Regions from separate parts of the Serratia rubidaea genome, predicted to be linked through region 3. Evidence: predicted binding sites of a transcription regulator. Region 3 holds the regulator's gene; each other region holds the start of a gene.

Region 1 (10,452 bases), 1.5 Mb from region 3:
GCGATGAGTCAATAGGCGGCTAATCGTTCGCTGAATATCTCATCAACCGTATACTTATTGTGGGCTAAATCCGGCGTTGGCGGCCAAAATAAACGGGGCGCAGCTGCTGCGCCCCGCCGTCTTGGTTAACCGCTGGGTTACGCGTCAGCCGCGCACCAGATCGTCACCGTAGCCGATCCACTTATAGGTGGTCAGCGCGTCCAGCCCCATCGGGCCACGGGCGTGCAGCTTCTGCGTGCTGACCGCCACTTCCGCCCCCAGGCCGAACTGGCCGCCGTCGGTAAAGCGGGTGCTGGCGTTGACGTACACCGCCGAAGAGTCCACCGCGCGGACAAAGTACTCGGCGTTGCGCAGCGAACGCGTCAGGATAGCGTCGGAGTGGTTGGTGCCGTGGCTGCGGATATGCTCAATCGCCTGGTCGATATCCTCCACCAGCGTCACGTTCAGGTCCAGCGACAGCCACTCGTCTTCGTAATCTTCCGCCTTCACCGCGGTAACCTGCGCCGGGCCGCCCTGCAGCAGCGGCATCGCGCTGTCGCTGGCGTGCAGCGTCACGCCGGCCTCCGCCATGCGGGCGCTGAGCGCCGGCAGGAAGCTGTCGGCAATGCTGCGGTTCACCAGCAGCGTTTCCACCGAGTTACAGGCGCTGGGGCGCTGAATTTTGGCGTTTTCAATCACCGTCAGCGCCTTGTCGTAATCCACATCGTCGTCAACGTAGATATGGCACACGCCGATACCGCCGGTAATCACCGGAATGGTGGACTGTTCGCGGCACAGCTTGTGCAGGCCGGCGCCGCCACGCGGGATCAGCATATCCACATAGCGATCCATCCGCAGCAGCTCGTTCACCAGCGCCCGGTCCGGGCTGTCGGTCGCCTGTACTGCCGCCGCCGGCAGGCCGCACTGCTCCAGCGCCTGCTGGATCACCTTCACCGTCGCCTGGTTGGTGTGGTGCGTCTCTTTACCGCCGCGCAGGATCACCGCATTGCCGGTTTTCAGACACAGGCTGGCGACGTCGATGGTGACGTTAGGCCGCGCCTCATAAATTACGCCGATCACGCCCAGCGGCACGCGGCGACGTTCCAGCTTCAGGCCGCTGTCCAGCAGGTTGCCGTCCAGCACCTGGCCGACCGGATCGTTCAGGCGGCACACCTGCCGCACGTCGTTGGCGATCGCCGTCAGGCGCGCCGGCGTCAGCAGCAGGCGGTCCAGCAGGGCTTCGCTCATCCCGCTGGCGCGCGCCTGCGCCATATCCTGTTGGTTAGCCTGTAAAATGATGTCGCTGTCGGCTTCCAGTCTGTCGGCCATCACCGACAGCACCTGATTCTTTTGCGCCGTGCTGAGCACCGCCAGTTGCCAGGAAGCCTGCTTGGCGGCCTTCCCCATCTGCTCGAGCATGCTTACTCCTTAACTTACGATCATATCGTCGCGGTGCACGGCCACCGGGCCGTATTCATAACCGAGAATATCACTGATTTGCTGCGAGTGATGTCCGGCAATCATGCGCATGGCGTCGCTGTTGTAGCGGCTGACGCCGTGGGCCAGATCGCGCCCCGCCAGGTTGCGGATGCGGATCACTTCGCCACGGGAGAAGTCCCCCTTCACCTCGCGGATGCCCTTCGGCAGCAGCGAGCTGCCGCGCGCCATAATGGCGTCAACCGCGCCGTCATCCACGGTGATTTCGCCGGCCGGCGGCGCGCCGAAGATCCAGCGCTTACGGTTCTCCAGCGGGGCTTCCAGCGCGTGGAAACGGGTGCCTACCGGGTTGCCGTCGATCACGTCGGCCACCACGCCCGGCTTGCCGCCGGCGGCGATCACCACGTCGATACCCGCGCGGCAGGCCACGTCGGCCGCCTGCAGTTTGGTGCCCATCCCGCCGGTGCCCAGGCCGGAAACGCTGTCGCCGGCAATCGCCCGCAGCGCATCGTCAATGCCGTGCACTTCACGAATCAGCTCCGCCTGCGGGTTGTTGCGAGGGTCGGCGGTGAACAGGCCCGGCTGGTCGGTCAGCAACAGCAGTTTGTCTGCGCCGGCCAGAATCGCCGCCAGCGCCGACAGGTTGTCGTTATCGCCGACTTTGATCTCCGCGGTGGCAACCGCGTCGTTCTCATTGATCACCGGCACGATGCGGTTATCCAGCAGCGCGTTCATGGTGTCGCGCGCGTTAAGGAAACGTTCGCGGTCTTCCAGATCGGCGCGCGTCAGCAGCATCTGCCCGACGTGGATGCCGTAAATCGAAAACAGCTGCTCCCACAGCTGGATCAGGCGGCTCTGCCCCACCGCCGCCAGCAGCTGTTTCGAAGCGATGGTGGCGGGCAGCTCGGGGTAGCCCAGATGCTCACGCCCGGCAGCAATCGCCCCGGAGGTGACAATAACAATGCGGTGACCCGCAGCATGTTGCTGTGCGCACTGGCGCACCAGCTCGACAATATGGGCGCGGTTCAGACGCAGCGATCCGCCGGTCAACACGCTGGTGCCCAATTTCACAACCAATGTCTGGCTGCCGTTCATAATCATTCGCCGTTGAAATAGAAGAAGTGCAGAGGTCTTTGTATCAGGAGAGACGCGTTATGCCAACAGGCACAACGCGAATTCAGTGCAATTGCCGGGGAAACCGCCTAAGCAGAAAGTTTGATCGGCTGCTCGTTAAAATCGTCAGCAGGTTCCAGCGACAGCTCCATCCCGTTCAGCAGCTCCGTCAAACGCTGATGGAAATCCCGCAGCGTGGTTTCCAGCTTGCCTTTTACTTCAGAATCTTTAATCTTTTCCGGCTGCCATACACCTTCTTTATTAAACAGCCCGAACTGATAGGTATAGGTAAAACGCGTATCGTCCGCCTGCAGCTCAATCCACCAGCCCCAGAACTCTCGCTTCTCCGGCGCGGGTTTCACGTTGACGCATACGGCCAGACAGTCAAAGAAAAACCGGTCGTTCTCACATTGCCCTTCACGCAGGTACGGCCCCAAGCTGGCAAATCGTTTCATTAGTCGGCTTTTAGGGTGACCACTCGGTAACGTCATACTTCAACCTCCTTAATGTAGACCCCTCTTTTTAACAAACTGTTAAAAATTAGCAACTATTTAACGCATTTTGTCGTGCAGCCAGCGGCTCATCTGCTGCAGCGCCTGATGGAAGCTGCGGTAAATCGGCGCGCGCGGGATCGCCAGCAGTTTACCGTCCAGTGAGGAAGAAACGATCAGCTGCGATTCCGCTTTCGAACTGAGCGGGTCCTGTTCCCAGAAGCCGGACAGCATCGGCGTGTAGCAACGACGGCCGAGCAGGCCCTGCATTTTCAGCGAGTAGCGGTTCAGCTCCATTTTCAGCACGTGATCGGATGCGTCGGCCATGCCCATCCGGCTGGCCAGCACGTCCATATACATGTCCGGCACCTGCTGCTGGTTGCGGGCATCGCACAGCACGCCGTGCACCACCGGCCCCAGGCAGGCGACGCCGCGCAGGCGCTGCGGCTCCAGATATGCCAGCCGCACCGCCACGTTGGCGCCAAAGCGGAAGCCGAAGGCGGTCACCCGCTGATGGTCTATCCAGGGCACGCCGGGCAGCTGGCTCAGCACCTGCTGGTGCAGGAAGCTGGAATCCTGCGTCAGCTTCCATTTGGCGGAAGCGCCGATCGACGGCATATCGATGGTCAGCATCGCAATGCCCAGCGGCGCCAGATAGTCGTTAAACAGGCGGTGATAGTCGGTCTGCAGCGTATCAAGGCTGCCGCACATCAGCACCGTCGGGAACGGCGCCTTGCCCTGCTCCGGCATATGCAGGAAGCCGGTGATCGGGCTGCCGCCGTCAATCTTGAACTCCAGCTCCTTGAGCTGATACGGCAGCAGCAGCGCCGCTTCCTCATAGGCGCGGTTGGCCAGCACTTCGGCCTGCTCCGCCAGTTCATCGCCTTTCAGGTGCGGATAGCCGGCGATGCTGTAAAAGTTGGCGGCGCGCAGCCAGTGTTTGCCCGCCAGCAGCGGATCCTGCTGCTCGAGCGCGCGCTGCTGCCACTGCATGCCCTGATGCACCCACTCGTAAATCCAGTTGCCGTTGCGGTAGCCGACCACGGTATCGAGCAGGCGCTCGTCGCTGTGCTCCGCCGCAGAGGCGGCAATGCGCGACAGCACCTCCACGATCTCCACCGCGTCCACGCCGCGCCACGCCCACAGCAGGCGGTTAAGCATGCGGTACCAGTTATTGGCGGTGTCGCCTTCCAGCGGCGAGTGCATGGTGGCGGAACGGGCGTGCGGCGCACGCCGGATCAGCGTCGACGTCTCGCGGTGCTTGAATGAGGGCTTGAATAAAATCTCGGAAAGGTTGGCTTGTGCCATGGTAACAACAGCCTCCGTAAATCGGACGCAGGCGAAAACGGCCTGATGACTACCCGTAGTGTACCTAACTCTGGCGCGGGAAACCAAACTATCTCATTGTTAAATAGGCGTTAATTTTACGCTTCACTGCGGCGACGACATCCGCTAGCGCACTGATAACTAATCCGTTTATTGGTAATAACGGCGGAAAGGCAGCGCCGGACGGCAGGAAAAAAACGGCGGGAATTTACAAAAATAAAGGCGGGAAATGACAACGCCCGCATTACCGGGCGTTGCTGCGGTCAGGCGCTTAGCGGCCGCCGATAGGCGGCAGGAAGCTAACGCCCATATCCCAAGGCTGTTCGATCCAGGTATCCTGCGGGATGTCGACCACATAGTCGTCCACCAGCGGACGTCCGGCCGGCTTGGCGAAAATGGTGACGAAGTGGGCTTTCGGGTACATCTCGCGAATGGCTTTCGCGGTGCCGCCGGTATCCACCAGATCGTCAACTACGATGAAACCTTCGCCGTCACCTTCAGCGCGCTTGAGGATTTTCATCTCGCGCTGGTTGTCGTGGTCATAGCTGGAAATGCAGACGGTATCGACGTGGCGAATCCCCAGTTCGCGCGCCAGCAGCGCTGCCGGCACCAGGCCGCCGCGGCTTACCGCGATAATGCCGGTCCATTTTTCAGCCGGCAGCAGGCGATGCGCCAGTTTGCGCGCTTGCATTTGCAACATATCCCAGGTAACAACGTATTTTTCGCTCATAAAAGGTGTCCCAGCCAGTGTAAAATCGGCTTACTCAAGTGTTCAGGGGAAAAAAGGTTGCGCGAGATTATAGAGATTGGGCGCGCTGAATACCAGTTGAACCGAGGAATTCATCGCGAATTCCTTACCAGGCTCTTCTGGTAATTGATGCTGTAAAAGTCGGCAACTTCCTATAAAACCGCGCCCTTTTGTCGATTATGCAGTGCGATAGCACGCGCGCACCGGCGCCAATAAAATGATATTCTCTGACTATCGTGCCGACGCGGCACACACTAGCCACGCTAACGGCAGCCGTCCCGGCCACGCGTTTATCTCCGCCGGGCATTGCCCTTAACTTAACCGCACGGCTTCCGCCATCCGAGCCGGAAACGCCGTCAACAGGAGACTCAACGTGTCTGAATTGTCTCAACTTTCACCACAGCCGCTGTGGGACATTTTCGCTAAAATCTGCTCAATCCCGCACCCTTCTTACCATGAAGAAGCGCTGGCGCAGCATATCCTCGACTGGGCCAAAGAGAAAAACCTGCACGCCGAACGCGACCAGGTCGGCAACATCCTGCTGCGCAAGCCTGCCACCAAAGGCATGGAAAACCGTAAGCCGGTCGCGCTGCAGGCGCACCTGGATATGGTGCCGCAAAAAAACAATGACACCGTACACGACTTCGCCAAGGATCCGATCCAGCCGTATATCGACGGTGAGTGGGTCAAGGCGCGCGGCACCACGCTGGGCGCGGACAACGGCATCGGCATGGCTTCCGCACTGGCGGTACTGGCGGATGACAGCGTTGAGCACGGCCCGCTGGAAGTGCTGCTGACCATGACCGAAGAAGCCGGCATGGACGGCGCATTCGGTCTGCAGCCGAACTGGCTGCAGGCGGATATCCTGATCAATACCGATTCGGAAGAAGAAGGCGAGATCTACATGGGTTGCGCCGGCGGGATTGATTTTATCACCACCCTGCCGCTGCAGCGTGAAGCGCTGCCGGCCGGCTACCAGACGCTGAAGCTGACCATCAAGGGCCTGAAAGGCGGCCACTCCGGCGCGGATATCCATCTGGGCCTCGGCAACGCCAACAAGCTGCTGGCCCGCTTCCTGTTCGCCCATGCCCCGCAGCTTGGCCTGCGTCTGCTGGAGCTGAACGGCGGCACGCTGCGCAACGCCATCCCGCGTGAGGCCTTTGCCACCGTCGCGGTCGCCGCGGACCAGGTTGCCACGCTGAAGGCGCTGAGCCAGGCGTTCCTGACGACGCTGCAGAACGAACTGGCGGCGAAAGAGAAAAACATCACCGTACTGCTGGAGCCAAGCGACAGCGCGCAGCAGGCGCTGACCGCCGACAGCCAAAAGCGTTTCCTGGCGCTGCTGAACGGCACGCCGAACGGTGTGATCCGCATGAGCGACGCGGTGCAGGGCGTGGTGGAAACCTCGCTGAACCTCGGCGTGGTCACCACCAGCGACAGCGAAGCGGAAATCATCTGCCTGATCCGCTCGCTGATCGACAGCGGCAAAGACTACGTGGTGGAAATGCTGACCGCGCTGGGCCAGCTGGCAGGCGCCAAAGTAGAGCCGAAAGGCGGCTACCCGGGCTGGCAGCCGGACGCCGATTCTCCGGTGATGCATCTGGTGCGCGAACTGTACCAGCGCCTGTTTAACAAGACGCCGAACATTATGGTGATCCACGCCGGTCTGGAGTGCGGACTGTTCAAGAAACCGTACCCGGATATGGATATGGTCTCCATCGGGCCGACCATCACCGGGCCGCATTCGCCGGACGAGCAGGTGCAGATTGAAAGCGTCGGTCTGTACTGGCAGCTGCTGACCGAACTGCTGAAAGCCATTCCGGAACGCGACTGATAACGCATCAGGGCCGGGTTCTCCGGCCCTAGCCATCCCACGGCAGCAGCAGCTGCCGTTCTATCTGCGGATCCAGCAGCGTCACATGCAGCCCCACCAGCCGGACGCCGCGCCCTTCGCGCCGCTCGCGCCACACCTGCTGCGCCACCGCCAGCAAATCCTCCCGGTTCAGCACCGGCCAGACGTGCTCCTGCGTTGTCAGCTGGAAATCCTGAAACTTCAGTTTTACCCCCTGGCGGGCAATATGCAGATCGGGTTTTACCTTACGCAGGCGCGCTTCCAGTTCGGGGTAGAGTTTGTCGACAATCAGCGCTTCGCACTCCGCCCAGTCGTGGATATCCTCCGCCAGCGTACGCTCCACGCCGACCGATTTACGCAGCCGCTCCGACGATACCTGTCGCTCGTCAATGCCCTGACTGCGTTCCCACAGCACCCGGCCGAACTTGCCGAAGCGCTTGAGCAGCGCGGCCAGATCGTAACGCTGCACGTCGGCGCAGGTGTGCAGCCCCAGCTCTTCCAGCCGCTTGGCGGTCACCTTGCCCACGCCGGGGATTTTGCCGAGCGGCAGCTGTTGCAGAAAGGCGCCCACCTGCGCCGGCGGGATCACATACTGCCCGTTGGGCTTATTCAGATCGGAGGCGATCTTGGCCAGAAACTTGATCGGCGCCACGCCGGCCGAGGCGGTCAGCTGCAGTTCATCAAAAATGGCCTGCCGGATCTCCTCCGCCATCAGCGTGGCCGAACCGTTGCACTGCGGGCTGTCGGTCACGTCCAGATAGGCTTCATCCAGCGACAGCGGCTCAATCAGCGAAGTATAGCGCGCGAAGATCTGGCGGATATGCAGCGACGCCTCTTTATAAGCCGCCATGCGCCCCGGCAGCAGCGTCAGCTGCGGGCACAGTTTCAGCGCCATGGCGGTCGACATCGCGCTGCGCACGCCGTAGCGGCGCGCCGGATAGTTGGCGGTGCTGATCACGCCACGCCGTTCGGCACTGCCCCCGATCGCCAGCGGAATATCCCGCAGGCTGGGATTGTCGCGCATTTCCACTGCGGCAAAGAAGCAATCCATATCGACATGAATGATTTTACGCATCGCGCCCTCCAACAATACTGGATAAGTATACAGCAAAATTGCGCACTCTCAAGACGGGCCTAGGCAATCTCCGAATACAGACGGCGGAGGTTAAAAAAAACGTCATTTTTCAGCCGTATAATAACGCCAGGTCAATTTCAGGAACGTTCTCATGCCGCTTCTCCGCGCCCTGCCCGCACTGCTGCTACTGCTGTGCGCCCCGCTGTATAACGCCGTCGCCGCGTCGCAACCGGCCATTATCGCCCACCGCGGCGGCACCGCCGATGCGCCGGAAAATACCGTGCCGGCCATCCGCAGCGCATTGGCTAACGGCGCCGACGCCGTGTGGATCACGCTGCAGCTGAGTAAAGACGGGGTGGTCGTTCTCTATCGCCCTGCCGATCTGCAAGCACTCACTAACGCCCGCGGCCCGGTCTCCGCCTATAGCGCAGCACAACTGGCGCAAACGGATGCCGGCTGGGCCTACACCCGTGGCGACGGCCACCCGTACCGTGCCCAGGGCATCGGCATTCCCCGGCTGGCAACGGTGCTGCAAACCTTTCCGCACGCCACCTTCTATCTGGACATCAAGTCGCCGGACGCCGATCCGGCCCGCTTCGCCGACGCGCTGCTGACGACGTTGGAAGAGCAGCACGCGCTGGCGCGCACCCGGATCTATTCCACCGATGCCCGCTACCTGCAGGCGCTACCGCCGCAGATCGCGCGCTTTGTCAGCCGTGATGAAACCCGCAGCCTGCTGGCTAACGTCGCCATGGCGCACCGCTGCCAGCTGCAGCCGCACGACGCGACGCCCCGCTGGTACGGGCTGGAGCTGACGCGCGAAGTCGAGGTGGTGGAGAAATACACGCTGGGCGAAGGACGCTCCAAGGCGCAGCTCAGCTGGGATGAGGAATCAATGGCCTGTTTCCGTTCGCAGGGTCCGGCGCGGATTGTGTTATTCGGCATTAACTCGCCGGAGGCTTACCAGCAGGCGCAAACGTTGGGGGCTGACGCGGTGATGGTGGATTCGCCCGAACAGGCGCAGCAGTGGCGGAAGAGGAATCGGGACGCGGCCAGCCGCGCCCCGGAATAAGAGTGAACGGTTATAAAATGCGGTGCTTTTCCAACTGTTCCCGGCGCAGCGCCTCTTTAGCCAGACGCTTTTTGCGCGCATCGCACGGTTCCGGGCAGTCGCAGACTTTCTCCATCCCCAGCGCGGTGATGCCGCCGCAGCTGCCCTGCAGGCTTTTGCGTTTGAACACATAGCCCAGCGACATGCCGCCGATAATCAGCAGAAACAACACAAAGGTGGCAACAAATACCGTCAGCATAGCGGCCTCACAGGATTTTATTCATATACGGTTTAAAGGCCTCGGAATAGCGCTCTTCAAAACCGTCGTCGGTTTTCACGATCATATAGACCGGGATCCCCAGCAGGTTGGCCAGCGCCATGCCACGTTCCGGCCCCATTACGTCCAGCCCGGTAGACAGGCCGTCGGCGGTCATGCAGGTCGGGCTGATCACGGTAATCGACGCCAGACGGTGTTCAATCGGCCGGCCGCTGCGCGGATCGATGGTATGCGAATAGCGTACGCCGTCCTGCTCGAAGTAGTTGCGATAATCACCCGAGGTGGCAATCGCCATATTACCGGGCTGAATCACCAGCTGCGCACGCTGCTCCCCGCCGCTGGCCGGCCGCTCAATGGCAATCCGCCACGGCTGCTCCTTGCCGTTCAGACCGCGGGTGCGCACCTCGCCGCCGATATCCACCATGTAGTTTCTTACCTGCTGGGAGTGCAGGTAGTTCACCACCACGTCAACGCCATAGCCCTTGGCGATTGACGACAGGTCGACATACAGCTCCGGGATATGCTTCACCAGCGCATTGCCCTGCACCGCCAGCTTGTCGATACCGGTCCAGGCGCGGCGCTGCGCCAGCTCTGCGGCGTCCGGCACCTGGCTTCTGCGCCCTTCCGGGCCAAAGCCCCACAGGTTGACCAGCGGCCCGACGGTGACGTCCAGCGCGCCGTCGGTCACGCGGTTAATGCGCAGCGCTTCGCTGACCACCTGCGCCGTCGCGGCGGAGACCGGGAACGGCGTGTCGACCGCGCGGCTGCGGTTAAAGCGGCTCAGCTCCGAATCCGGCCGGTAGGTCGACATCTGGTCGTTCACCAGCTCCAGACGTTTGTCGATCTCCGCCTGAATCTTGCTGGCCGACGGCGTATCGTCGCCGGGCAGATAGCGGATCGAGTAGGAGGTCCCCATGGTTTTACCATCAAGGTTCACCTGCGTCGGCCCGCATCCGCTTAACAGCAGGGTGGCGCCAAGCGCCACCAGCGTTATCCAGCCTTTCATCGCTGACGCGCGCATTTAGCCACCAAAGTCATCAAGCATGATGTTTTCATCTTCAACGCCCAAATCCTTCAGCATCTTGATCACCGCGGCGTTCATC
Region 2 (10,452 bases), 740 kb from region 3:
GCAGCGCGCCGACGCGCAGCGTCAACGCTTCAACCTGCCGGCCTGGCCGACCACCACCATCGGCTCGTTCCCGCAGACCACCGAGATCCGCGGCCTGCGTCTTGATTTCAAACAGGGGCGGCTGGACGGCAGCAACTACCGCACCAGCATCGGTGAACACATCAAACAGGCGATTGTCGAGCAGGAGCGCCTGGGCCTGGACGTGCTGGTGCACGGCGAAGCCGAGCGTAACGATATGGTGGAATACTTTGGTGAAAACCTCGACGGCTTTGTGTTTACGCAAAACGGCTGGGTGCAGAGTTACGGTTCTCGCTGCGTGAAGCCGCCGGTGATTATCGGCGATGTCAGCCGTCCGCAAGCCATTACCGTCGAGTGGGCCAAATTCGCCCAGTCGCTGACCGACAAGCCGGTTAAAGGCATGCTGACCGGGCCGGTGACTATTCTGTGCTGGTCGTTCCCGCGCGAAGACGTTACGCGGGAAACCATCGCCAAACAGATTGCGCTGGCGCTGCGCGACGAAGTGGCCGACCTGGAAAAAGCCGGCATCGGCATCATCCAGATTGACGAACCGGCGCTGCGCGAAGGGCTGCCGCTGCGCCGCTCCGACTGGGCGGCATATCTGAACTGGGCGGTGGACGCCTTCAAACTGAACGCCGCGGTGGCGAGCGACGACACGCAGATCCACACCCATATGTGTTACTGCGAGTTTAACGACATCATGGACTCCATTGCGGCGCTGGACGCGGATGTGATCACCATCGAAACCTCACGTTCCGATATGGATCTGCTGGAAGCCTTCAAAGAGTTCGCATACCCGAACGAAATCGGGCCGGGCGTGTATGACATTCACTCGCCTAACGTACCGAGCGTGGAGTGGATTGAGGCGCTGCTGCGCAAAGCGGCGCAGAACATCCCGGCGGAGCGTCTGTGGGTGAACCCGGACTGCGGCCTGAAAACCCGCGGCTGGCCGGAAACCCGTCAGTCGCTGGCGAATATGGTGCTGGCGGCGCAACGCCTGCGTGAAAACGCCTGAGCCTGCGGGCTACAGGATTCAGGGCGCTGCGGCGCCCTTTTTTGTTGCCGCTGTTGGCGTGAAGGAGGCGTCTGTACGGCGTTTACTTCACCCCCACCACGCCATGCTGAATAAACCACGCCAGCATGCGCTGCCAGCCGTCCTGCGCGGCCTCGGCGTTATAGCTGGGGCGATAGTCTGCGTTAAAGGCGTGGCCGGCCTCCGGGTAAACCACGATTTCCGCATCGGCGTTGGCGGCGCGGATCGCCTGGCGCATGCTTTCCACGCTCTCCAGCGGGATACCGCTGTCCTGACCGCCGTACAGCCCCAGCACCGGCGTCGACAGATGGCTGGCGATATCCACCGGGTGCTTGGGCGAATTCAGCGTCTTCTCACCCACCAGCTTGCCGTACCAGGCGACCGCGGCCTTCAGTTGCGGATTGTGCGCGGCGTACAGCCAGGTAATGCGTCCGCCCCAGCAAAAACCGGTGATGGCCAGCTTGCTGGCATCGCCGCCGTGTCGGGTGGCCCAGTGGGCGACGTGATCCAGATCCGCCAGCACCTGATTGTCCGGCACTTTGCTGACCAGATTTTTCAGCAGATCGTCGATCTCGCTGTGGTCGGCAGCGTCGCCCTGACGGAAGTACAGCTCCGGGGCAATCGCCAGGTAACCTTCTTTCGCCAGCCGGCGGCAGAGATCCTGAATATGCTGATGGACGCCGAAAATTTCCTGCACCACCAGCACCACCGGGAAAGGTCCCTGATGGTTGGCCGGTTTGGCGATGTAGGCCGGCAGGTCGTCGCCCTGAGAAGGAATGGTGGTTTCTCCGGCGTGAATGCCCTGGTCATCAGTATAAATGGTTGTCTCGGCCAACGGCTCGGCGGCAGGGGCGAAGCCTCCCTGCACCGGTGCGAGTGTCATTGCGTGTTCGGTTTTCATGGCGGTCTCCATCCAAGAGAGAAGCGGAGCAAAGATTAACTATAGATAACAAGACGGCCGCTTGTCATCGCCGTTTTGTGGCGTTTGTCGGCTATGCTTGAGCCAGTGAAAACGTGGCTATTTGGGGTCGTTAGTGTGATTTGAATCACATAAAATATGTAGATCGACAATTGTTTCTTCTTTCGTAGTGATGTTGGTCACTAAAAATGGCAAGAATTTTCAGTAGAGTGCTTTTTTGTTCCTCCCAATAATCCTGAATTTATGAGGAGTCTCGTATGTCTCAGTCTGATGTTTTTCATCTCGGCCTCACCAAAAACGATTTACAAGGGGCTCAGCTGGCAATTGTTCCCGGCGACCCGCAGCGCGTAGAAAAAATTGCCAAACTGATGGAGAACCCGGTGCATCTGGCGTCCCATCGTGAGTTTACCAGCTGGCGCGCGGAGCTGGATGGCAAAGCGGTGATCGTGTGTTCCACCGGTATCGGCGGGCCGTCGACTTCCATCGCCGTGGAAGAGCTGGCGCAGCTGGGGATCCGTACGTTTCTGCGTATCGGCACCACCGGCGCCATTCAGCCTGATATCAACGTCGGCGACGTGCTGGTGACCACCGCGGCGGTGCGCCTGGATGGCGCCAGCCTGCATTTTGCACCGATGGAGTTCCCGGCCGTGGCCGATTTTGCCTGCACCACCGCGCTGGTGGATGCGGCCAAGGACAACGGCGCCGTGACCCATATCGGCGTCACCGCTTCTTCCGATACCTTTTACCCGGGGCAGGAGCGTTACGACACTTATTCAGGCCGCGTGGTCAGCCGCTTTAAAGGCTCGATGGAAGAGTGGCAGGCAATGGGCGTGATGAACTATGAAATGGAATCCGCCACGCTGCTGACCATGTGCGCCAGCCAGGGCCTGCGCGCCGGTATGGTGGCCGGGGTCATCGTTAACCGCACCCAGCAGGAAATCCCTGATGCAGAAACCATGAAACAGACCGAAAGCAAAGCGGTGCAGATCGTGGTGGATGCGGCGCGTCGCCTGCTGTAATCCGCTGTTTTTTTACGGGCCGCCGCGCGGCCCGTTTCCCCCTGGCTACCTGTTCAACGCCCCGTCAGCCAGCAAGCTGCGGCGCAGCCGGCGGTGAAAAGTTTTGCGCATTTTCGGCGATCCTCTCTTGTCTGTTGCCGCAACTTGAATTATTTAGGGTATAGCTTTCAGCGTCCGCCCGCTTTGTCTACACGCTGCGTTGGCGCTTTCTCAGACAATAATCAAGAGGATGTCTATGACCGCCCAAATTCTGCTCCACCCCTCGCTTGCGCCCCTGGATGGCGGCATCAACTTTCGTGACTTAGGCGGCAACAGCGCTGCCGACGGACGCCGCATCAAGCGCGGCTTGCTGTTCCGCTCCGGTTCGCTGGAGCGCCTGACGGAAAACGACTGCACCTATCTGGCGGGCGTCCCGGTGCGCTCGGTGCTGGACTACCGCGATACCGACGAGGTGCAGGCCAAGCCTGACATCCTGTGGCAGGGCGCGCAGTATCATCATTTTCCCGCCAACCCGCTGAGCAATGAAGTGAACGCCAATCTGGAAAAGCTCACCAGCGAGACGCTGGCGACGTTCGATGCGCGCGCCTTTATGCTGGAGCTGTATCGCCGCCTGCCGTTTGGCAACGCTGCTTACAGGCAACTGACGGATCTGCTGAGCAACCCGGCGGAAGGCGCCATTGTGCAGCACTGTGCGGTCGGCAAGGACCGTACCGGGGTCGGCTCCGCGCTGGTGCTGTTTGCACTGGGGGCGGACGAGGCCACGGTGGTGGAAGACTACCTGCTGACGGAAACTACGCTGGCCGCCTTCCGCGAACAGATGCTGGATCAGCTGTCGGTGCGCCTGAACGAGTCTGCGCTGGCGCAGTTCGCCTATGTGCTGAGCGCCCGCGAAGAGTTTCTGATGACGGCGCTGGGCCGCATCCGTGAACAGTACGGCAGCACCGACCGCTGGCTGGAGGCAGAGTATGGCCTGGGCGCCGACCAGCGCGCCGCGCTGCAGGCGCGCTACCTCGAGTGACGCCGGCCCGGAGCGATATCGGTGGCCCGCCGTTGTGAGACGGCGGCAATCATCGCCGCGTTTAGCCGGGGTTTAACCTGCGCCGGCGAGCATAAGGCTGAATGTTAACACTGCGCCGTAAAGGAGCCCGTCTTTGAGTCTCAACGACGTTATTCACTGGGTCAGCGACGTCGTGCGGCAGCACGAGGGCTGGGCCATCCCCATCATTTTCTTCCTGGCCTTCGGCGAATCGCTGGCATTTCTTTCCCTGCTGCTGCCGGCAACGGTGATCCTGCTGGCGCTGGGCGCGCTGATCGGGGAAAGCGGCATCGCTTTCTGGCCGATCTGGGCGGCGGCGGCGGCCGGCGCATTCTTTGGCGACTGGCTCTCTTACTGGGTCGGCTACCACTATCAGGATCGCGTGGCCCATATGTGGCCGCTGTCGCGCAACCCGCAGCTGCTGGTGCGCGGCCACGCGTTCTTTGAGCGCTGGGGCGTGCTGGGCATTTTCTTCGGCCGTTTTTTCGGCCCGCTGCGGGCGGTGGTGCCGCTGGTCGGCGGCATCTGCGCCATGCCGCAGCGCTATTTCCAACTGGCTAACCTGACGTCGGCGATGATCTGGGCGTTCGGCATTCTTGCGCCGGGCGCGTTCGGTATCAAGTGGTTAAGCCAGTGGTTTGCCTAGTTTGCGCAGCGTTGCGCATAATTGCGCGCCAGATAAAATTCTGACTGGACATCCATACAGTCTCCCCTTAACGTGACGGGCAGCGGGCGCGATGCGCCGGACGGTACGGTTTAACGGGAGGCAGGGTGGATACCAGCTTGGTGTACGGTATTGGCGGCGTGGTGATCGGCATGCTGCTGGGGTGGTTGATCGCCAATTTGCGGCTGCAGCAGAACCAGGCGCACCACGAAACGGAGCTGCGATTGCTGGAGCAGTCGCTGCAGCAGGCGCAACAGGAGCTTGCTGCGCGTCAGGAGGCGGCGCAGCGTCAGGAGCAGCAGCTGCGGCAAAACGATTTGGAGCTGCGTAATCTGCATGGGCAGTTCGCCGCTGCGCGGGAAAAGCTGCAGCAGCTTGAACACTGGCGCGGCGAGTGCGAGCAGCTCAATCAGGAGCTGCGCGCCCAGCGCGAAGTCAACAGCATGCAGGAGGCCGAGCTGCGCGAGGTGACGATTCGCCTGGAGGAGACGCGTATGGCGGCCGAAGAGAAGCAGCGCTTGCTGATCAACAGCGAGCAGCGGCTGACCACCCAGTTCGAAAACCTGGCGAACCGCATCTTCGAGCACAGCGGCCGCAAGGTGGATGAGCAGAACCGGCAGAGCCTGGACCGGCTGCTGCTGCCGCTGCGCGAACAGCTGGACGGTTTCCGCCGCCAGGTGCAGGACAGCTTTGGCCAGGAAGCGCGGGAGCGCCACACCCTGACTCACGAAATACGCAATCTGCAGCAGCTGAATGCGCAGATGGCGCGTGAGGCGATCAACCTGACCAAGGCGCTGAAAGGCGATAACAAAACGCAGGGCAACTGGGGTGAGGTGGTGCTCAGCCGGGTGCTGGAGGCCTCCGGCCTGCGGGAAGGGCATGAATACGAAACGCAGGTGAACGTGCGGCTGGATCATCAGAGCCGCATGCAGCCCGACGTGATCGTGCGTCTCCCTCAGGGGAAGGACGTGGTGATCGACGCCAAAATGTCGCTGGTGGCCTACGAGCGTTACTTCAACAGCGAGGATGAGGCGGAGCGCGAGGCCGCGCTGAGCGAGCATATCGCCTCCCTGCGCGGGCATATCCGGCTGCTGGGGCGGAAAGATTACCAGCAGCTGCCGGGGCTGCGCTCGCTGGACTACGTCCTGATGTTTATTCCGGTGGAGCCGGCGTTCCTGCTGGCCATTGACCGCGAGCCGGAGCTTATCAGCGAGGCCCTGAAGCACAATATCATGCTGGTCAGCCCGACGACGCTGCTGGTGGCGCTGCGTACCATCACCAACCTGTGGCGTTATGAGCACCAGAGCCAGAACGCCCAGCGCATTGCCGACCGCGCGGCGCGGTTGTACGACAAGATGCGCCTGTTTGTCGATGATATGTCGGCGCTGGGGCAAAGTCTGGATAAGGCGCAGGGCAGCTATCGACAGGCGATGAACAAACTCAGCGAAGGGCGTGGTAATCTTATCGGTCAGACCGAAGGCTTCCGCGCCTTGGGGGTTGAGGTGAAACGGCCGATAAATCCGCAGCTGGCGCAGCAGGCCAGCGAGCAGGAGCGGCAAGACGCTCAGGCGGCCGATGACGCCGCCGGCGCGCTGCCGGGGGCAGAGGCAAAAGATGCTACCGACCCGGCGTCGCAGGGATGAACACTGCGGCGAGGTGGGGTATTTCGTGGGGTTCTGGTACACTCCACAACTACAAAATTGACTGAATAGCAGGCAAGACAATGGCAGATCAATCGCAGGAAACCACAGATTTCGGTTTTCGTACCGTAGCGCGTGAAGAAAAACAGGCCATGGTGGCCGATGTTTTTCACTCGGTAGCGGCCAAATATGACGTAATGAATGACCTGATGTCATTCGGCATTCATCGGGTCTGGAAGCGTTTTACCATTGATTGCAGCGGCGTACGCCGCGGTCAGCGCGTTCTGGATCTGGCCGGCGGCACCGGCGATCTGGCCGCCAAGTTCTCTCGCATGGTCGGGGAACAGGGGCAGGTGGTGCTGGCGGATATCAACGAATCTATGCTGAAGATGGGGCGCGATAAGCTGCGTGACCGCGGCATCGTCGGCAACATCAACTACGTGCAGGCCAATGCTGAAGCGCTGCCGTTCCCGGATAACTATTTCGACTGCATCACCATCTCTTTCGGCCTGCGCAACGTCACCGATAAGGACAAGGCGCTGCGTTCGATGTTTCGCGTGCTGAAGCCGGGCGGCCGTCTGCTGGTGCTGGAGTTTTCCAAGCCGCTGCTGGCGCCGCTGAGCAAGGCCTACGACGCCTACTCCTTCCACGTGCTGCCAAAAATCGGCGAGCTGGTGGTGAAAGACCCGGATAGCTACCGCTATCTGGCGGAGTCCATCCGCATGCATCCCGATCAGGACACCCTGAAAGGCATGATGCAGAATGCCGGCTTTGACAACGTCAGCTACTTCAACCTGACCGGCGGCATCGTCGCGCTGCACCGGGGCTTTAAGTTCTGATATGGACATGCCGATGCTGTTAACCCCGCTGCTGACCGGCGTGTTGGAAACGTCGCTCAATAGCCTGCTGTTCCGTGATCGCAGCATGAAGGCCGCGCGTCAGCGCTTGGCCGGCAAGGTGCTGCGGATTGAGCTGCAGGAGTTTTCTGCGCCGCTGGTGCTGATTTTCAGCGAACAGCGGGTCGACGTGCTGGGGCAATCCGAAGACGATGCCGATTGCACGGTGCAGACGCGCATCCCGGTGCTGCTCAAGCTGCGCGATCGCCAGCAGCTGTCGCCGTTGATGCGCAGCGGCGAGCTGATTGTCGAGGGCGATATCCAGGTGGTGCAACAGCTGGTTGGGCTGCTTGATTTGGCGGAGTGGGATCCGGCGGAGTGGCTGGCGCCCTACGTCGGCGATATTGCCGCACAGGGCATTACTCAGGTGATGGGCAAAGGCGCCTGTCTGCTGAAGTCCGGCCTGCAGCGTCAGCAGCGCTACGTGGCGGAAACGCTGACCGAAGAGTGGCGCGTTGCGCCGGGGCCGCTGGAAGTGGTGTGGTTCAACGAAGAGGTGGACGCCGCAGCCCGCAGTCTGGAATCCCTGTTGGCTCGCATGGACAAGTTGGAGGGTAAGCGATGACCCCTGGCGAATTACGCCGCCTGTACTTTATCGTTCGCGTTTTTCTTAGCTACGGCCTGGATGAGTTGATCCCTAAAATGCGTCTGACCCTGCCGCTGCGCTTTGGCCGGCGTCTGCTGTTCTGGATGCCGAACAAGCACAAGGATCAGCCGCTGGGCGAGCGTCTGCGTCTGGCATTGCAGGAGCTGGGCCCGGTATGGATCAAGTTCGGCCAGATGATGTCGACGCGCCGCGATCTGTTTCCACCGCACATTGCCGACCAGCTGACGCTGTTGCAGGACCGCGTCGCGCCGTTTGACGGCGCGCTGGCGCGCAAGCATATCGAGCTGGCGCTGGGCGGGCCGCTGGAAGAGTGGTTTGACGACTTTGAACAACAACCTCTGGCCTCGGCATCGATTGCGCAGGTGCATACCGCCCGCCTGAAAACCACCGGGAAGGAAGTGGTGCTGAAGGTGATCCGGCCGGATATCGGACCGATTATCAAGGCCGACGTGCGCCTGATGTACCGCCTGGCCGGCTGGGTGCCGAAGCTGTTGCCGGACGGCCGCCGTCTGCGCCCGCGTGAAGTGGTGCGCGAGTACGAGAAGACCCTGCTGGACGAGCTGAACCTGCTGCGTGAAGCGGCGAACGCCATTCAGCTGCGGCGTAATTTCGACGGCAGCCCGATGCTGTACGTGCCGGAGGTCTATTCCGATTACTGCCGCGAGAGCCTGCTGGTGATGGAGCGTATCTACGGTATACCGGTGTCGGATATTCCGACGCTGGAAGCGCAGGGCACCAATATGAAACTGCTGGCCGAGCGCGGCGTGCAGGTGTTCTTCACTCAGGTGTTCCGCGATAGCTTCTTCCATGCCGATATGCACCCGGGCAATATCTTTGTCAGCTATGAGCATCCGGAAGATCCCCGCTATATCGGCATTGACTGCGGGATCGTCGGCTCGCTGAACAAAGACGACAAACGTTATCTGGCGGAAAACTTTATCGCCTTCTTCAATCGCGATTACCGCAAGGTGGCGGAGCTGCACGTTGATTCCGGCTGGGTGCCGCGCGATACCAACGTGGAAGACTTTGAATTTGCCATCCGCACCGTGTGCGAGCCGATTTTTGAAAAGCCGCTGGCGGAGATTTCATTCGGCAACGTGCTGTTGAACTTGTTTAACACCGCGCGCCGTTTCAATATGGAAGTGCAGCCGCAGCTGGTGCTGTTGCAGAAGACCCTGCTGTACGTTGAAGGCCTGGGGCGGCAGCTTTATCCGCAGCTGGACCTGTGGACCACGGCGAAACCCTTCCTGGAAAGCTGGCTGCGCGACCAGGTCGGCATTCCTGCGGTGATCCGCGCCCTGAAAGACAAGGCGCCGTTCTGGGCGGAGAAGCTGCCTGAACTGCCGGAATTATTTTATGATAGCCTGCAGCAGCATAAACTGTTGCAACAAAGCGTTGATAAGCTGACCCATCAGATGCAGGCGCAGCGCGTTCGGCAAGGGCAGTCGCGGTATTTGTTCGGCGTTGGCGCTACACTGTTAGTAGGCGGCTCCGTTCTGTTGCTGGGCGGTACCGAGGTACTGCCGGCCTGGATGATGGCCGGAGGGATCGTCGCCTGGATCGTGGGCTGGAAGCGCGCGAGTTGAATCTGTTTTTCGTCGGCCTCATAGGCGTCTGTCAGCGCAATGTAAAAGTCGACGGGGAACTCGTAACCCGGTTAACAGTTGCCGTATAATGCGGCAACGTTGAATAACCCCTGTAAATCTAGAGGTAATTGGAATGGGCGGTATTAGTATTTGGCAATTGTTGATCATCGCGGTGATCGTGGTGCTGCTGTTTGGCACCAATAAGCTCCGTACGCTGGGCTCCGATCTCGGCGCATCCATCAAGGGCTTCAAAAAGGCGATTGGCGACGACAACAACACCTCGCCAACCAACACGACAGAAAAAACCAGCCATGACGCTGACTTTACGGCTAAGCCTATCGCGGATAAGCAGCCGGAAGCGAAAACTGAAGAGTCGAAGAACAAAGAGCAGGTATAAACCGTGTTTGACATTGGGTTTAGTGAGCTGCTGCTGGTACTGGTGATTGGTCTGGTGGTGCTGGGGCCGAAACGGTTGCCGGTCGCGGTAAGAACGGTTGCGGGCTGGATCCGTGCGCTGCGCTCTCTGGCGGCGTCGGTGCAAAACGAACTTTCTCAGGAGCTGAAGCTGCAGGAGCTGCAGGACAGCCTGAAGAAAGCGGAGAAGGCCGGCCTGCAGAACCTGACGCCGGAGCTGAAGGCGTCGATGGACGAGCTGAAAGAGGCGGCCGACTCGCTGAAGCGTTCGTATCAGCCCGATGCCGATGCCAACACTATCCATAATCCACGGACCGACGAACCCGAGGCGGCGCACGACGACGTGATCACCGGCGAGGCGGCGAACGGCGTCGCGCCGGCAGCCGTCGCGAAAACCACGCCGCCGGCCGCGGAAGCACCGGCGCAGGAGCCTGTCGCCGCGGCGCCGAGCGTAGCTAAGGCTCCCGTCACGTCCGCTGCGGAGCATACCCCAGCGTCTCACTCACCTAATGGCGACCGTTAAAACATGGCAGTGGAAGATACCCAACCGCTTATCAGCCATCTGATTGAACTGCGTAAGCGGCTGTTGAACTCCATCATCAGCGTGCTGGTGATCTTTA
Region 3 (10,452 bases):
AGACGCTGCAGAAGCTGGCGCAGGAATCCGGCTTTGCGCTGCGCCACAGCGTGGTGGAAGCGCACGGCCTGTGCGCCGGCTGCGTGGAGGTGGAAGCCTGCGACAGCCAGCATGACTGCGACCACGACCACAGCATCGTGGTGAAAAAGAAGTAACCCGCCCCGCGGCTTAACGCGCGTTAAGCCGCCTTTCCCTGCGCAAACCAGGTGCCGTTGACCCGGTGCCGGTGCCAGATCCAGCCGAGCGATACGCCGCGCAGCCCCAGAAATACGCACAGCGCCAGCCACAGCCCGTGGTTACCCAGCAGCGGTAAACTCAGCAGCGTCAGGCCGTAGCCCGCCGCCGCCACCGCCATGCTGTTACGCATCTCGGCGCCGCGCGTCGCGCCGATAAACATGCCGTCCAGCAGGTAGCACCAGACGCCAACCAGCGGCAGCACCACCTGCCACGGCAGATAGCCGGCCGCCAGCGCGCGCAGCTCCGGCAGGGAGGTCAGCATATTGACGATCTGCTGCCCCGCACAGGCGTACACCAGCGCAAAGCCCAGCGCCACCAGACAGGACTGACGACAGGCGGCGCGCCACACCAGACGCAGCTGGCTGTCGTCGCGCGCGCCGTAGGCATGGCCGGAGTGCGCCTCAACCGCATAGGCGAAGCCGTCCAACGCGTAGGCGGTAAAGGTCAGCAGGTTCATCAGCACCGCGTTGACCGCCACCACCTCGCTGCCCAGCCGGGCGGCGAAAATGGTCAGCGAAGCGAAGCACAGCTGCAACAGCAGAGAGCGCAGCATGATATCGCGGTTGAGCGCCAGCAAGCGGCGTACGTTGCCGCGCCAGGCGTGGCGCAGCATCGGCGGTGAAATACCGCGCATGCGCATCACGCGCCAGCTAAGCCACAGCCCGAGCAGCAGGGTGGCATATTCCGACAGCGCGGTGGCCGTAGCCGCGCCCTGCACGTTCCAGCCCAGCCCCATCACCAGCCACAGATCCAGCACGATATTCAGCAGGTTGCCGACAATCAGCAGGATCACCGGCGCGCGCACGTACTGCACGCCCAGCAGCCAGCCCAGCAGCACCATGTTCGCCAGCGCCGCCGGCGCGCTGAGCCAGCGGATTTCCAGAAACGCCCGCGCCTGCGTCAGCACCTCGCCGTCGCCGCCGACGATCTGCAGCGCGAGGTCGATCAGCGGATGGCGCAGCAGCACAATCGCCAGCCCGGCCAGCAGCGCCAGCAGCAGCGGCTGCATAAAGGCGCGCGCCAGCGCCTGCGGGTTCTGCGCCCCCAGCGCCTGCGCCGTCAGCCCGGTGGTGCTCATACGCAGGAACAGCAGCAGCATAAACAGGAAGCTGGTGACCATCGCCCCCACCGCCACGCCGCCCAGATAGACCGGGCTGTCGAGGTGGCCGATCACCGCGGTATCCACCAGCCCCAGCAGCGGCACGGTAATGTTGGAGAAGATCATCGGCAGCGCCAAACGCCACAGGGCTTTATCCGTGTCGCTGGTCAAGGAGGCAAGCAGGCGCATAGTCATATGTTCCCGTAGCTGAAAAGAGGAGTCAGATAAGAAATAACATCGCCCCGGACGTGGCCGGGGCGATTAAACGCGGGGGATGCGGTTTAGATCCAGTCACCGTTGCGGATAACGCCGACGGCCAGCCCTTCAATGGTGAAGTTCTGCTCGCGCAGGTCAACCTTGATCGGCGTGAACTCGCTGTTTTCCGGCAGCAGCTCAACCATATTGCCGTTGCGCTTCAAACGCTTCACCGTCACTTCGTCTTCGATGCGCGCCACCACCACCTGGCCGTTGCGCACGTCCTGCGTTTTATGCACCGCCAGCAGGTCGCCGTCCAGAATGCCGATATCGCGCATCGACATGCCGTTGACCCGCAGCAGGAAATCCGCATTTGGTTTAAACAGCGACGGATCCACCTTGTAGTGCCCTTCGATATGCTGCTGCGCCAGCAGCGGTTCACCGGCGGCGACCCGGCCGATCAGCGGCAGGCCGTCTTCGTCTTCCATCAGCAGGCGGATGCCGCGCGAAGCGCCGGAGACGATTTCGATCACGCCCTTGCGGGCCAGCGCCTTCAGGTGTTCTTCGGCGGCGTTCGGCGAGCGGAACCCCAGACGCAATGCGATCTCGGCGCGCGTTGGCGGCATGCCGGTTTGCGAGATATGCTCGCGAATCAGATCGTAGACCTCTTGCTGTCTGGTAGTTAGTGCTTTCATTCCGCCCCCTGTTTGTTTATACAGTCTTGCTGTGAGTATATACAGGTGAACGCGGATTGGGAACCGGAGAATGAATAAAAATCAGGGATTAGCGCGCCGCTGCGCAAATCAGGCGAAATGCCGCCACAGCAGCGTTACCCAGACCAGCAGCGCCAGGATAATGCTCAGCGACACCGCCGCCGACCCCATATCCTTGGCGCGGCCGGACAGCTCGTGGAAGTCGGTGCCGACGCGGTCGACAATCGCCTCGATGGCGCTGTTGAGCACCTCGACAATCAGCACCAGCAGCACCGAGCCAATCAGTAAAATACGCGCCACGGCGTCGACGTCCAGCCACAGCGCCACAATGACGGCGACCGCCGCCGCCACCGCTTCCTGGCGGAACGCCGCCTCATTGCGCCACGCCGCCGTTAATCCTTTATATGAATAACCCGCCGCTTTGATGATGCGGGTCAAGCCGGTCGTCTGATTTGCCATTTTGCTGTGTGCCTTTTACAAGAGGTAAGTCATAATTTTAACGGTTCGGGGGTCTTTAACACCACAGATCTGTCACCCGCTTTCTGGTATGCTTGCGGCGCATTGCTAACAAGAGGCTTCACATAGTTATGTCAGGTTGGCGTAAAATTTATTATAAATTATTGAATCTACCACTTAAACTGCTGGTAAGAAGCAAAGCTATCCCCGCAGATCCGGTCACGGAGCTGGGGCTCGATCCCTCACGACCGATTTTGTACGTTTTACCTTACCATTCCAAGGCGGACTTGCTGACGCTGCGCACCCAGTGCCTGGCGCAGGATCTGCCCGACCCGCTCGACCCGCTGGAGATCGACGGTGCGGTATTGCCAAGCTACGTGTTTATTCACGACGGCCCGCGCGTCTTCCGCTATTACACGCCGAAGGAAGAGTCGGTAAAACTGTTCCACGACTATCTGGACCTGCACCGCAATAACCCGGGGCTGGATATCCAGATGCTGCCGGCGTCGGTGATGTTCGGCCGCTCTCCGGGGCGCGAAGGCCAGGGCACCCCGCATCTGCGCCTGCTGAACGGCGTGCAGAAATTCTTCGCCATTTTGTGGCTGGGACGCGACAGCTTCGTGCGCTTCTCCAACACCGTGTCGCTGCGCAAGATGGCGACCGAGCACGGCACCGATAAAATTATCGCGCAGAAGCTGGCGCGCGTCGCGCGCATGCACTTCTCACGCCAGCGTCTGGCGGCGGTAGGCCCGAGCCTGCCGGCGCGGCAGGATCTGTTCAATAAGCTGCTGGCCTCCAAGGCGATTGAAAAAGCGGTGGAAGACGAAGCGCGCAGCAAGAAGATCTCCCACGAGAAGGCGCAGCAGAACGCCATCGCGCTGATGGAAGAGATCGCCGCCGACTTCTCCTACGAAACCGTCCGCCTGTCGGACCGCGTGCTGAGCTGGACCTGGAACCGGCTGTATCAGGGCATCAACGTCACCAACGCCGAGCGCGTGCGTCAGCTGGCGCAGGACGGCCACGAAATCGTCTACGTGCCCTGCCACCGCAGCCATATGGACTATCTGCTGCTGTCCTACGTGCTGTATCACCAGGGCCTGGTGCCGCCGCATATCGCCGCCGGCATCAACCTGAACTTCTGGCCGGCCGGGCCGATTTTCCGCCGGCTGGGGGCGTTCTTTATCCGCCGCACCTTCAAGGGCAACAAGCTCTACTCCACGGTGTTCCGCGAATACCTCGGCGAGCTGTTTACCCGCGGCTACTCGGTGGAGTACTTCGTCGAAGGCGGCCGTTCGCGCACCGGGCGTCTGCTGGAGCCGAAAACCGGCACCCTGTCGATGACCATTCAGGCAATGCTGCGCGGCGGCACCCGGCCGATCACCCTGGTGCCGATCTACATCGGCTACGAGCACGTGATGGAAGTGGGCACCTACGCCAAAGAGCTGCGCGGCGCGACCAAAGAGAAAGAGAGCCTGCTGCAGATGATGCGCGGCCTGCGCAAGCTGCGCAATCTGGGCCAGGGCTATGTCAACTTCGGCGAACCGCTGCCGCTGACCGCCTACCTGAACCAGCACGTGCCGCAGTGGCGCGAGTCCATCGACCCGATCGAAGCGCAGCGCCCGAGCTGGCTGACGCCGACGGTGAACGATCTGGCCGGCAAGATCATGGTGCGCATCAACAACGCCGCCGCCGCCAACGCCATGAACCTGTGTTCAACCGCGCTGCTGGCCTCGCGCCAGCGTTCGCTGACCCGCGAGCAGCTGATCGAGCAGCTGGACTGCTACCTGCAGCTGATGCGCAACGCGCCGTACGCCGACGACGTGACGGTGCCGGACCATACGCCGGGCGAGCTGCTGGACCACGCGCTCAATATGGATAAGTTCGAGGTGGAGCAGGACAATATCGGCGATATCATCATTCTGCCGCGCGAGCAGGCGGTGCTGATGACCTATTACCGTAATAACATTCACCACCTGCTGGTGCTGCCGTCGCTGATCGCCAGCATTGTGATGCATCACCGCCACGTCTCACGCGCCGAGCTGCTGCGCCAGATCGGCCTGATTTATCCGATGCTGAAGGCCGAGCTGTTCCTGCACTACGACAAGGAACAGCTGCCGGAGGTGCTACAAACGCTGACCGACGAAATGGCGCGTCAGGCGCTGATTTGCGTCGACGGCGACGAGCTGTCGCTCAACGCCGGGCGCATCCGTCCGCTGCAGCTGCTGGCTGCCGGCGTGCGCGAAACCCTGCAGCGCTACGCCATCACCATGTCGCTCCTCAGCGCCAACCCGAGCATCAACCGCGGCGCGCTGGAAAAAGAGAGCCGGATTATGGCCCAGCGCCTGTCGGTGCTGCACGGCATCAACGCGCCGGAGTTCTTCGACAAGGCGGTGTTCTCCACTCTGGTGGCGACGCTGCGTGAAGAGGGCTATATCAACGATATCGGCGATGCGATCCGCGAGCACACCATGGAGGTTTACACCATGCTGAGCGACCTGATCACCCCGGAGATCAAGCTGACGATTGAAAGCGTCAGCACGCCGGCGGAGCCTGAAGCGCTGCCGGCCAAGGCGGAAGCAGACGGCAACAGCGCCGGATAACCCGCCCGCCATAACGAAAAAGGCACCCATCAATCGGGTGCCTTTTTTATGCGCGTTGCCGCCGCCTCATCAGATAAAGCTCAGCGCCACGCCGATAAACACCACCAGCCCCACGTAGTTGTTGTGCAGGAAGGCGCGGAAACAGGCGTCGCGGTCGCGCCCGGCGATCTGCTGTTGCTGATGAATAAACAGCGCCCCCGCCAGCAGCAGCGACCAATAAAACGCCCCGCCCAGCTGCGACAGATAGCCAATCCATAACAGCAGCAGCAGCGTGGCGAACTGCAGCAGGCCGACAATCAGCTTGTCGAAGCGGCCGAACAGCACCGCGGTGGACTTCACGCCGATCTTCAGATCGTCGTCACGGTCCACCATCGCGTACAGCGTGTCGTACGCCACCGTCCAGCAGATGTTCGCCAGCAGCAGCAGCCAGCAGCTCAGCGGCAGCGACTCGCTCACCGCGGCATAGGCCATCGGGATGCCCCAGCCGAAGGCCGCGCCCAGCACCAGCTGCGGCAGATTCGTCACCCGCTTCATAAACGGATAGATCCACGCCAGCGCCAGCCCGGCCAGCGACAGGGCGATGGTCATGGTATTAAGCGTCAGCACCAGCGCAAAAGAGAGCAGCACCAGCACCACAAACACCACCTTCGCCTCTTTCTCCGTGACCCGGCCGCTGGGCAGCGGACGGTTGGCGGTGCGTTTCACATGGCCGTCGAAGGCGCGATCGGCAAAGTCATTCACCACGCAGCCCGCTGCGCGCATCAAAAAGACGCCCAGCACAAACACCAGCAAAATAGGGAACGACGGCACGCCTTCGCCCGCCAGCCACAGCGCCCACAGCGTCGGCCACAGCAGCAGCAGCGTGCCGATGGGTTTATCAATGCGCATCAGGTGGCAATAGGCCCGCCACTTACTTTGGCTCATACTTCCTTCCAAGTTTGCTTTCCCCCTCAGGCCGGTGCGCTGCCGTCCGCCTGATACAGCGGCGCAGCGGGTAAAAACAGTTCGGTCAGCAGCAGCGGTTTGCCCGCCAGGCGCAGGCGGGAACGGCGCGCCCACTGCTGCTCCTGTCTGCCGACCACGATATAGTCGCGGGTCAGCGCATCGCTGCTGAACAGGTAACGCCCCAGCGGCACGGTGCCCAGATCCACCAGCGCCTGATCGGGGCCGGTCAGGGTTTCCAGCGGGATCACCGTTCTGCCGAGCAGCCAGGGCTGGTCGTCCCCCAACAGCACAATCTCGCGCAGCCAGTAACGCTGGCTCTCCGGCAGGTGATCCGCCTCTTCGCCCAGCTCCTCGCGGCTGACAAAGCCCTCGCGCTGCGGTTCAACCCGCACGCGGCGGCAGTGCTGCTCGAAGCGCCGGGTCATCGATCCCAGCTCCATCAGCCAGTCGTTGATCGCGGCGGGTACGGGAGGATGTTGCTCGGTGAGCCATTCCAGCGGGGGCAAAATGGATTCGCTATTGCCTGGCATTGTTCTACTCCAACGGTCGGCAACATACGTCAACAACGTACATCATCGACACTACAAACGGTTAACAGGCGGCCATTGTAACGCAGAAAATTAAAAGCGGCAGAATGATTCGTGGTATCCCGCCGGCGGGAGAACGCGCCGCCGCCAAACGAAAAAAGGTGCGCCGCAGCGCACCAATCATCGAGCCAGCATCGGCAGCGTGGGGATTACCCCTTGCCTTTCACACTGCTGATAAAGGTGTTACGCGCAGTGGTGGAACCCAATTTTTCCGCTTCATTCATCAGTTTCAGCGCTTTATCGATATCTCCCGCCTTCACCGCCTGTCTGATGCCGTTATTGAAGTAACTTTCGGTGTCGTTCAGCATCGGCTCCGCCGGCGCTGACGGCGCCACGCTGGCCGGCTGCGGCTGAGCCCCGACCGTAACCGGCGGCGTGCTCGGCGCGCTCGGCAGCATGCCGATCATGATATTGCCGCTGCCCTGCTCGGCGCTGACCTTCAGCTTCAGCTGGCCGCCGGCGGTATGGCGGGCGACAGGATCGGGAATATCCGGCACCGCGTTGCCGACGCCGCGCGCATAGGCCTTCGCCGGATTGGTCAGCTGCGTGGTTTTACTCAAGTCCTGCCGCGTGGTGTACACCAGCAGATAGATCTGTTTTTGCCCCAGCGCCGGCGTCAGCTTCATGGTGCCCTCCAGCCGGTCCGCCGACATTACGCCCGGCGGCTGGTACGGAAAATAGCTGCTGGGGTAGTAGGCTGCCGGACGCCGCTGCTCGTCCAGCACCAGCACGCTCGGCGCATACAGCGTATTATCCCGGGCGATGCTGCTCAGGGTAATCTCCAGCGAGCCGCGATCGGCCGGCAGCGTATACGCCGCCACCGCGCCCTGGATATCGCCCTGGTGAATCTGCGGGCTGGCCTCATTCAGCGTCACCTGCTGCGTCGCAGGCGGCACCAGCGGCTGCCAGGGCAGATTTTGCAGCGTGGCGGCGCTCACCGCCGGCGCGACGGCGACATCGGCGGGCGTAGCCGCTTTGGCAATCGGCGACAGGCTGACGGCCAGCGCGGCGGACAGATAAAATGACAACAGCGTTTTGTTCATTGTTATATCCCCATACTTTCCGGCGCTCGGCAGGCAAGCGCCGCGCCGCCGGTAATCAGAGAGGGGAAGAGGCGGCCGCCCCTTCCCCGCGTACGCTCATTACCACCAGATTTCCATCTGCGCGCCGAAGGTGACTTCATCGTCGTTGCCGCGGCTGAAGGTGTGCGCGCTGCTGTCGCGGTAGGCGGTGCCGGAGGTGTAAGCCGCGCCGGAATCGTCAGTGGCGTAGCCCCATTTCTCATCCCACTTGGCATAGGTGGCGAACAGGCGGATCGCCGGACGCGACCAGATGCTGTCGCCCGCCTGCCACTGCTGCGCCAGGGTAATCTTGTACTGACTGTTGCGGTCGCCGGTGCGCTGGGATTTCACGTTGTCGTAGCCCGCTTCCAGCAGGGTGCTCATGATCGGCGTCCATTTGTACATCGGCCGCACCCCCACGGTGTACCAGGTGCTGCCGTTATCGTTATCGCGGTCGACGTCCTGATACATCGCCACATACATCAGCGCCCATTTATCGTTAAAGTCGATGGCGCCGTGATCCAGCACGCGGAACATATTGCCGTTGTTGTTAACCGAAGAGCCTTCGTTGCGGCCGTTATTCTGCGAGCTCATGGCGTCGGATGCGTACTGCACGACAAACTTGTTGTAGCCGTTCAGGATGCTCTGGGTATGCTCGGCGGTGAACATCCAGCCGTCCTTCGACGCGCCGTCCGCCAGGTGGTAGCCGTCCTGCACGTTGGCGCGGCCGTAGTCCACCCCTAACTCCAGCGTACCGCCGGGGTTGGTTTCCAGCCCGGCCAGCCGCACGTCGAATACGTCGTTAACCGTCGGACGCTCATCCCACTCGTTATACAGATAGCCGTAAGAGCCGCCGGATTCGCCGTTGCGGGTCACCGCCATCGACAGTTTGCCGAAGCCCAGATCGACGTTTTCCAGACCGGCGCCCGGGCCGGAGATATCCCAGTAGTAGAAGTCGATCATATGGACGTCGTGACGCTGATAGAAGCGCTTACCGGCCCACAGGGTGGAGCCGGGCAGCCATTCAATCAGGTTTTTACCCTGCACGTTCACTTCACGAAAGCCCGGCGTGGTGTCTTCCCAGTCGCTGCGCTGCGACACCGAATAGGCCAGGTTGGTATCGAAGTAGAAGCTTTTATCGCCGTCTTTCCACACTTCCTGCCCCAGCTTCAGCTCGGCATAGGTTTCACATTCGTTGCCGAGGCGGTATTTACTGCCGGCGCCGGTGGCCTGGAAGCATTGCTGCTCCCCGCCGCTGCCGCTCCAGCCGATGCCGGAACGGGCGTAGCCTTTAAAATCGACCGCCATTGCCTGCGTGGTCAGCACGCCGGCGGCGACAGCCAACGCCAGAGGAAGTTTGCGCAGAGTAGTCATCATTATTCTCCTGTTATACAGACCGGCGCCCGCACGACCACGCGCGGGACAGGCCGGGGGCGTGGCGCTTTAAACGCCCGGCTCGCGATAGCGGCGCTGGCAGGCGGTTCCGTCCTCACGGAACAGGTGGCAGCGCTGTAGCGGCAAGCCGATGGCGAATGTGGCGCCTTCTTCTACCAGCACCACGTCGTTCTGGCGGTAAACCAGGTTCTGACGAATTGCCGGGATTTGGATATGAATCTGCGTTTCGTGGCCGAGCTGCTCCACCACCTGCACCTCGCCGCTGAGCTGCACGTCGCTCTCGCCGCTCGGCAGCAGGTGTTCCGGCCGAATGCCGAGCGACATATTGGCGCCGACCTCCACCCGCTCGCCGTCCACCGGCAGCCAGACCCACTGCCGGTTAGGCAGCTCAACCTGCACCTGCTGCGGCTCTACCGCGGTGACTTTCACCGGCAGGAAGTTCATCTTCGGCGAGCCGATAAAGCCGGCGACGAAGCGGTTGGCCGGATAGTGGTACAGCTCCAGCGGCCTGCCGACCTGCGCCACGCGCCCGGCGTCCAGCACCACGATTTTGTCCGCCAGCGTCATCGCCTCGACCTGATCGTGAGTGACGTAAATCATGGTGCGCCGCAGGCGCTTGTGCAGGCGGGAGATCTCAATGCGCATCTGCACCCGCAGCGCGGCGTCGAGGTTGGACAGCGGCTCATCGAGCAGGAAAACCTCCGGCTCCGCCACCAGCGTGCGGCCGATCGCCACCCGCTGCCGCTGGCCGCCGGACAGCGCCTTCGGCCGCCGATCCAGCAAATGCGCCAGCTGCAGCACTTCCGCAACCTGGTTGACCCGCTGGCCGATCTGCCCCTTGTTCGCGCCGGCCAGCTTCAGGCCGAACGACATGTTGTCCGCCACCGACAGGTGCGGATACAGCGCATAAGACTGAAACACCATGCCGATGCCGCGCTCCGACGGCGGCACCTCGTTCATCCGCCGCTCGCCGATCAGCAGATCGCCGGAGGTGATGTCCTCCAGCCCGGCAATCATGCGCAGCAGCGTCGATTTGCCGCAGCCCGACGGCCCGACAAACACCACAAATTCGCCGTCGTCGATGGTCAGATTGACGTCCCTGGAGATCACGGCCTCGCCAAAGGCCTTATAAACGCTGCGCAGTGTGACGCTAGCCATGCGTAA

Evidence for each region. The regulator LexA, encoded in region 3, represses DNA repair genes until DNA is damaged. The targets are predictions, from matches to a motif close to TNCTGTATGTACATACAGNA.
Region 1: a site for LexA is predicted at 8,037-8,056, ahead of dinB (DNA polymerase IV). Genes of this name have one in related genera too.
Region 2: a site for LexA is predicted at 4,714-4,733, ahead of rmuC (DNA recombination protein RmuC). Genes of this name have one in related genera too.

Annotation. Positions count from the first base shown of each region.
Region 1 is NZ_CP065640.1:2,500,767-2,511,218, reverse strand. It holds gene proA (glutamate-5-semialdehyde dehydrogenase) at 145-1,398, opposite strand; gene proB (glutamate 5-kinase) at 1,408-2,511, opposite strand; gene crl (sigma factor-binding protein Crl) at 2,619-3,020, opposite strand; gene frsA (esterase FrsA) at 3,081-4,328, opposite strand; gene gpt (xanthine phosphoribosyltransferase) at 4,618-5,076, opposite strand; gene pepD (beta-Ala-His dipeptidase) at 5,468-6,928, shown strand; gene dinB (DNA polymerase IV) at 6,957-8,021, opposite strand; gene I6G83_RS11605 (glycerophosphodiester phosphodiesterase family protein) at 8,173-9,093, shown strand; gene nqrM ((Na+)-NQR maturation NqrM) at 9,104-9,331, opposite strand; gene I6G83_RS11595 (FAD:protein FMN transferase) at 9,339-10,370, opposite strand; gene nqrF (NADH:ubiquinone reductase (Na(+)-transporting) subunit F) at 10,371-10,452, opposite strand, start outside.
Region 2 is NZ_CP065640.1:1,781,388-1,791,839, forward strand. It holds gene metE (5-methyltetrahydropteroyltriglutamate--homocysteine S-methyltransferase) at 1-1,033, shown strand, start outside; gene I6G83_RS08165 (dienelactone hydrolase family protein) at 1,116-1,952, opposite strand; gene udp (uridine phosphorylase) at 2,228-2,989, shown strand; gene I6G83_RS08175 (tyrosine-protein phosphatase) at 3,225-4,007, shown strand; gene I6G83_RS08180 (DedA family protein) at 4,141-4,671, shown strand; gene rmuC (DNA recombination protein RmuC) at 4,797-6,332, shown strand; gene ubiE (bifunctional demethylmenaquinone methyltransferase/2-methoxy-6-polyprenyl-1,4-benzoquinol methylase UbiE) at 6,413-7,168, shown strand; gene ubiJ (ubiquinone biosynthesis protein UbiJ) at 7,182-7,790, shown strand; gene ubiB (ubiquinone biosynthesis regulatory protein kinase UbiB) at 7,787-9,418, shown strand; gene tatA (Sec-independent protein translocase subunit TatA) at 9,552-9,815, shown strand; gene tatB (Sec-independent protein translocase protein TatB) at 9,819-10,355, shown strand; gene tatC (Sec-independent protein translocase subunit TatC) at 10,359-10,452, shown strand, end outside.
Region 3 is NZ_CP065640.1:1,039,520-1,049,971, forward strand. It holds gene zur (zinc uptake transcriptional repressor Zur) at 1-155, shown strand, start outside; gene dinF (MATE family efflux transporter DinF) at 179-1,525, opposite strand; gene lexA (transcriptional repressor LexA) at 1,618-2,226, opposite strand; gene I6G83_RS04815 (diacylglycerol kinase) at 2,335-2,703, opposite strand; gene plsB (glycerol-3-phosphate 1-O-acyltransferase PlsB) at 2,832-5,300, shown strand; gene ubiA (4-hydroxybenzoate octaprenyltransferase) at 5,370-6,224, opposite strand; gene ubiC (chorismate lyase) at 6,251-6,775, opposite strand; gene malM (maltose operon protein MalM) at 6,982-7,875, opposite strand; gene I6G83_RS04840 (maltoporin) at 7,975-9,267, opposite strand; gene malK (maltose/maltodextrin ABC transporter ATP-binding protein MalK) at 9,337-10,446, opposite strand.